Regions from separate parts of the Janthinobacterium sp. 35 genome, predicted to be linked through region 2. Evidence: predicted binding sites of a transcription regulator. Region 2 holds the regulator's gene; the other holds the start of a gene.
The links. The regulator FNR, encoded in region 2, switches genes on or off when oxygen is low (the NO sensors DNR and NnrR bind a similar motif). The targets are predictions, from matches to a motif close to TTGATNNNNATCAA.

Region 1 (3,549 bases), 2.1 Mb from region 2:
GATCGTGGTGCTGGCCTTCATTCAGTTCGAAGACGGCATGGCCCGATTCGAAGTGCCGGCGAAACAGGATGCCCGCTTCGGCAAACTGCATCAGCACGCGGTATATGGTGGCCAGGCCCACGTCGATTTTTTCAGCCAGCAAGAGTTTGTAGACATCGTCCGCACTCAGGTGCTTGATGCCCCCTTCTTGAAACAGCTGCAGAATCCGCAAGCGGGGGATGGTTACTTTCAAGCCCGATTCACGCAGTTCCCTCAATATATCCATGTCTCCCATTCCTTTTTATGATCGCCTGAGCGAGCGCTTAAGCGTGAACCTGCATTATATCGCAAATGATAATCATTACCATTCGCATGTGCGAACTGGAAATAGTATGCGGTGTAGCCAGTTGGGTATCCAGTGACATCGGCGCAAGTGGCCATTGCGTGGCGGGCAACTTGTAGCAGCGCTAGTGTCCGATATGGAAAAGTGGCGCTCGAATCGTTACACTGTGCAGCAGGCAATAACAATGGAGGGGGCATGGACCGATTTGATGCGATGCGTCTGTTTACCCGCATCGTCGAGCTGCGCAGTTTCACGCAGGCGGCGCATGACCTCGGCTACCCGAAGGCGACCGTCACGCATGCGATCAAGCAACTCGAAGCGCGGCTGCACGTGCGCCTGCTGCAGCGGACCACGCGGCAAGTGACGCCCACGCCCGATGGCGAGGCGTATTACCAGCGCTGCGCGCGCCTGCTGGCGGACCTGGAAGAAACGGAAGCCGTGTTTTCCTCGGCGATGCAGCAGCCGGCAGGCAAGCTGCGCATCGACCTGCACGCGACCCTGGCCACGCATTTCGTCCTGCCCGTGCTGGACCAGTTCTGCGCCCGCTACCCTCTGATCGAACTGGAGATCGGCATGGGCGACCGCCTCGTAGACCTGGTGCGCGAAGGCGTCGACTGCGTGCTGCGCGTGGGCGAACTGAGCGACTCGTCGATGGTGGCGCGCCGCGTGGCGTTGCTGGAACAGCTGACGTGCGCCAGCCCCGCCTACCTGGCCGCGCACGGCATGCCGGAGAATCTGGCGCAGCTCGATGGCCACCGCGCCGTCAATTTCTTTTCCGCCCAGACGGGCAAGGTCTGGCCCTTCGATTTCAAGGTGGACGGCCAGCGCCACAGCGTGGCCTTGCCGGGCACCGTATCCGTCAACAATGCCGACGCGTATCACGCCTGCTGCCGCGCGGGCCTGGGCTTGATTCAGGCACCCCGCTACCATCTGCAGCAGGCACTGGCCACCGGTGAGCTGGTGGAAGTGTTGTCGGCCATGCGTCCCGACCCGCTGCCCGTGTCCGTGCTGTATCCCCATCAGCGGCAATTGTCGCCGCGCGTGCGCGTGTTTGCCGACTGGCTCGCCAGCTTGTTCGCCGAGGTGGCTTAATTTTGCAATGCCGCATTTTCTTGACCTTGGTAAAGAAAAAAATCCCTCTAGTGATGCCATCTAGCACTATTTGATGTGGATCAAAGTTTTTGTTGCACTGCACTCTTAAACTTCGCAGCGTTACTTAACGACAAAAAGAGGGAACTAGAATGAAGAAGTCCGCAACTGCAGCAGCAATCGTCCTGGCCGCCATCGGCGCATTCGCCGGTAATGCAATGGCGCAGGAAAGCCCATGGCTGGTGCGCGCGCGCGCCGTGCACATCGATCCTGCCAACAAATCTACTCCTGTTGGTGGCGTCGGCGCATCGGACACGATCCACGTCAGCAGCAAGACGATTCCTGAAATCGATATTTCGTATTTCTTCACACCGAACATCGCTGCCGAGCTGATCCTGACGTATCCGCAAAAGCATGACGTCACCCTGGGTGGCCAAAATATCGGCACGTTCAAGCATTTGCCGCCGACCTTGTCGCTGCAATACCACTTCATGCCGGAAAAACAGTTGAGCCCATACGTCGGTGCAGGCGTGAACTATACGAATATTTCGAGCGTGAAACTGCTCAATGGCGCTGGCCGCCTGGAGCATGACAGCTGGGGCTTCTCGCTGCAAGCTGGCGTCGACTACAAGCTGGATAAAAACTGGTCGCTGAACTTCGACATCAAGAAAGTCCAGATCCGCAGCGACGTCTTCGTCGGTGGCGCCAAGGCCAGCGAAGTCAAGATCGATCCTGTCCTGATCGGTGTAGGCGTCGGCTACCGCTTCTAGGGACACCTATCAAAACCTACTGCGCGTCGTAATTTGCGGTCTGCGATGCTCACTGGCTCGGCGCCCCCGTACCTTCGTACAGTTGCGCTTCTCAACCACAACTTACTTCCGCTCGCTACGGTTTTGTTAGGTGTTGCAAGTATTGAAGATGCCCGCGCAGTGCGGGCGCAAAAAAAACGGCCAGGTGTGAACCTGGCCGTTTTTTTGCGTGCAGCGCTTTGCCTTATTTTTTCAGCGTCTTTTCCAGCGCCAACTGGTAGTCCGTCTTTTCGTAGCCGGCCAGGTATTTGTTCGTCGCGTCGAGGAAGGCGCGCGAGCGGTAAGCCGCTTCCAGGTCCTTGACCCATGGCTTGGCCTTGTCGGCCGTGCGGATGGCCACCAGGTTGATGTAGCTGTCCGAGATTTTTTCCACGCTAAGGGCCGAGGTCAGCTTCATGCCGGCGGCCAGGGCGAAGTTACCGTTCACAAAGGCGTAGTCGGCGTCGGCCAGCGAACGCGGCAGCTGCGCCGCTTCCAGCGGCACCAGTTTCAGCTTCTTCGGGTTTTCCAGCACGTCGCGCTCGGAAGCGCGCAGCGGATCGACGTTCGGTTTCAGCTTGATCCAGCCCATCTTGGCCAGCATCACCAGCGCGCGCGCCTGGTTGGTGGGGTCGTTCGGCATGGTGATGGTGGCGCCGTTTTTGACTTCCGCCAGGGACTTTTGCTTGCCGCCGTACAGGCCGATCGGCATGGTCGGCACGGTGATGAGGGAGCTCAGTGGCAGCTTGTTATCGGTGGCGAACTTGGTCAGATACACGATGTGCTGGAACACGTTGGCATCGAGCGAGCCTTCGGCCAGCGCGTAGTTCGGTTGCACGTAGTCGTTGAATTCGACGATCCTGACCTTGTAGCCCTGTTTTTCCAGGATGGGCTTGATGCCCAGCTTCAGCTGGTCCGAATACGGGCCGGAGCTGGTGCCGATGACGAGTTCTTTCGGGTCCTTGGCGTGGGCGGCGGTGGCGAAGGCCAGGCTGGCGGCGGCCAGGAGCAGATTGCGGCGAAGATGGTTCATGCTTTTCCTTGTACTGAAATACTGAAGATGAATTAACGTTTGTCGAGGCGCTTGGCGATGCGCGTGCCGGCGAACTGGATGGTTTGCACCAGCACGATCAGGATGGCCACGGTGACGACCATGATGTCCGTCTCGAAGCGGTAGTAGCCGTAGCGGATGGCCAGGTCGCCGATGCCGCCGCCGCCCACCACACCGGCCACGGCCGAATACGACAGGAAGCTGATCGACAGCACGGTCAGGGCCAGCACCAGGCCGGAGCGCGCTTCGACCAGCAGCACGCGGAAAATGATCTGTATTTCCGACGCGCCCATGGCGTG
Region 2 (3,549 bases):
CGCTGGACGACCCATCGCTGCATGTGCGTGAAAGCGCGGTATTCATCGTACCGCGGTGATGTTGATTCGGGGTCGGACCCTCCGGGTCCGACCCCGGTATGTCGCCGTAGGGGTAGCATCCAACATGCGGTAGGTTTACTGTATTTTCAACCCAGAAGCAAAAGCTGGGGTCAGACCCACAGGGTCCGACCCCAAGGAGAACAAAATGTCCGACAGTCTGAAACTGCAACCTCCCGTTGCCCCGTGGTACAAGCATCGCTGGCCTTGGCTGCTGATGATCGGCCCCGGCCTGTCGGTGGTCGTCGGCAGCTTCATGGGCTATATCGCGTTTACGCAGCCTGATGCGCTGGTGGTGGGCGACTATTACAAGCAGGGCAAGGCGATCAACCAGGATTTGAAGCGCGACACGATCGCCAGCAACCTGGCGATGGATACCAGCCTGTCGTATGACGTGGCACAAGCGCGCCTGAGTGGTTCCGTGCACAGCTTCGGCAAGGCTTACCAGGGTCCGCTGCAGCTGCATCTGGCGCATGCGACCTTGCCGGAAAAGGATATCAAGCTGCTGGTGCAGCCCGATGCGGCCGGCAATTTTTCCGTGGCGCTGCCGATGCTCGAACGCAGCCGCTGGCAAGTACTGGTGGAAAACGACAAACGCGAGTGGCGCCTGTCCGGCATCTGGACCTGGCCGCTGCAGCGCAGCATCGCGCTGCATGCAGATGAGGAACTGTAAGCCTTATTTGCAGACGTCCGTGCCGGCCGTAATGGCTTTCAACTTGGCGGGCTGCAAGATCTCGATCTCGCGGTTGGAGACGCGCAGCCAGCCTTCCTTCTTGAATTTCGACAATAAACGGCTGACGCTCTCGATGGTCAGCCCCAGGTAATTGCCGATTTCCTCGCGCGACATGCGCAGCTGAAATTTGCTGGCCGAATAGCCGCGCGCTTCATAGCGCGAGGCCAGGTTGACGATAAAGGCGGCAAAACGCTGGGTCGCCTGCATATTGCCCAGCAACAGCATGACGCTTTGCTCGCGTGTGATTTCCTGGCTCATCATGCGATGGAAATGACGCAGCAGGGTCGGCATATTGCCCAGTAATTGTTCCAGGCTGGAAAACGGAATTTCACACACTTCGCTGTCTTCCAGCGCCACCGCATTACAGTGATGGCGGTCGGCGCTGATGGCGTCCATACCCAGCAGTTCGCCAGCCATCTGAAAACCCGTCACCTGCTCTTCACCGCCCGGATTGATCTGGTACGTCTTGAAGTGCCCCAGGCGGATCGCGTACAGATTCTGGAACGAGTCGCCGATGCGGAACAGCGAGGCACCGCGCACGATCTTGCGGCGGCGGCCGATGATCTGGTCCAGCCTGTCCATGTCGCCCACATCGAGGCCCATCGGCAGGCACAATTGATGCATGCTGCAGGTCGAGCATCGCGCACGCAACGCTTCCACGGTCACTGTGGGCATGGTGGGAGTGAGTAGCGCTTCAGTCATGTCGGTACCTTTTAGAAAATGCAATAACGAGTTTACTGCATACAGGGTTGCCGTGTGCCAATTTCACCGCATTTCCGCTGAATAAACGACGTTCTGACTTTGATTATATGGCAACATCGTTAAAAGCCCAGGTGGGAAAGGCAATTTGCGCGGCGCCGCTTGCCAAGTTGATGTATTGATAGGAAAATTCCCGACAGCATTAGCTGCCGCCTGTACCGCCCGGTACTGAAAAGGAAATCATGAAGCCTCTCGGCATCAAAGCAAAAGTCGCGCTGGCCACCAGCCTGACCTCGATCGCCATGATCGCGCTGGTCACCATGATACAGGTGCAGCGCATGCGCGCCGACTTCACCCGAGTACTGCTGAGCCAGCAGTCTGCCCTGATCACCCGCACCGCTGCCGAACTCGACGACAAGCTGGGCATGCTGCTGCAGATCGTCACTTTGACGGCCCGGCAACAGCCGCCGGCATTGATCGCCCAGCCCGCCCAATTGCGCGAATACTATTCGCGCCGCTCGATGCTGGTACTGTTCGACGACGTGCTGGTGCTCGATGCGCAAGGCGCCGTCGTAGCCGACATGCCGGAAGTAGCGGGGCGCGCCGGCATCAACGTCGCCGAGCGCGAATATTTCCAGACCGTGCTGCGCACGCGCCAGCCCATGATCACCGAGCCGATGCTGGGCAAGTCGAGCGGCATGCCCATCGTGCAGATGGTGGCGCCCGTGCTCACCGCCGATGGCCAGGTGGCTGGCGTGGTGATCGGCGTGCTGCGCCTGTACAAGGACAACCTGCTGGGACGCTTGCGTTCGGAAAAGATCGGCAAGAGCGGCTATTACTTCATCCTCACGCGCGGCGCCGTGCCGCGCTACGTGCTGCACCCCGACACCAGCCGCTTGCTGCAGCCGCGCCTGCCGAACGCCAACCTGACCACCACGCAGTTGCTGAAGCAAGATGGCGAAGGCAGCATGGTCAGCACCAACAGCCGCGGCATCACGGCCGTCAACAGCTTCAAACGCCTGAAATCGGTGAACTGGCTGCTGGCCGCCTCGCTGCCTCTCGACGATGCCTTCGAACCGTTCGATGGCGTGCTGTACCGGCTGGTGCTGTGGAGCGTCCTCGCTTCGCTGCTGGCCGCGTTTATTCTGGGCTGGGTCACCGTGCGCCTGCTGTCGCCGCTGGTGCGCCTGCGCGACACGCTGCAAGCCATGCGCACCAGCGGCAGCCGTTTCACGCCCGTGCCGGTGCGGCAGCGCGACGAAATCGGCGAACTGACGGAAGCGTTCAACGGCCTGATGAGCGAACGCGACCGCCTGCAGCAGGAACTCGAAGCGCGCGCGGCGGAGCTGGAACAGGAGCGCGACCGGGCCGAGGCGGCCAACCGCGCGAAGAGCGATTTCGTGGCCAACATGAGCCATGAAATCCGCACGCCCCTGAATGCCGTGCTGGGCATGGTGTACTTATTGGGCAATACCAGGCTCGATACGGAACAGCGCAAGTATCTGACCATGGTGCGCGTGGCGGGCCAATCGCTGCTGGGCATCCTCAACGACGTGCTCGACTATTCGAAGATCGAGGCGCGCCGCATGGAATTGTCGCCCGTCGAATTCGACCTCGACGAAGTCATGAACACGCTGGCCACGACGATGACCATGAATGCGGGCGAAAAGGAGCTGGAACTGGCCATCGCCGTCGAGCCCGACGTGCCGCGGCGCCTGATGGGCGACGCCCAGCGCCTGCAGCAAATCCTCGTCAACCTGGCCGGCAACGCCATCAAGTTTACCGAGAGCGGCGAAGTGGTGGTGGCCGTCAGCCTGGCCGAGAGAGAGAACGGCCGCGCCTGGCTGCGCTTCGAAGTGCGCGACACGGGCATCGGCATGACGGAACTGCAGCAACAGCAGCTGTTTGCCGCGTTTTCACAGGGCGACCAGAGCATCACGCGGCGCTTCGGCGGCACGGGCCTGGGCCTGGCCATCAGCAAGCAGCTGATCCACATGATGGGCGGTGATATCGCCGTGGCCAGCAGCGAAGGCAAGGGCAGCCGCTTCTGGTTCAGCGTG

Region 1: a site for FNR is predicted at 1,485-1,498, ahead of CLU93_RS21060 (OmpW/AlkL family protein). Genes of this name have one in related genera too.

What each region holds. Positions count from the first base shown of each region.
Region 1 covers NZ_PEFN01000001.1:4,708,950-4,712,498, forward strand. The annotation lists gene fur (ferric iron uptake transcriptional regulator) at 1-265, opposite strand, end outside; gene CLU93_RS21055 (LysR family transcriptional regulator) at 518-1,414, shown strand; gene CLU93_RS21060 (OmpW/AlkL family protein) at 1,564-2,181, shown strand; gene CLU93_RS21065 (MetQ/NlpA family ABC transporter substrate-binding protein) at 2,405-3,232, opposite strand; gene CLU93_RS21070 (methionine ABC transporter permease) at 3,265-3,549, opposite strand, start outside.
Region 2 covers NZ_PEFN01000001.1:2,625,192-2,628,740, reverse strand. The annotation lists gene ccoG (cytochrome c oxidase accessory protein CcoG) at 1-59, shown strand, start outside; gene CLU93_RS11795 (FixH family protein) at 206-730, shown strand; gene fnr (fumarate/nitrate reduction transcriptional regulator Fnr) at 734-1,492, opposite strand; gene CLU93_RS11785 (response regulator) at 1,732-3,549, shown strand, end outside.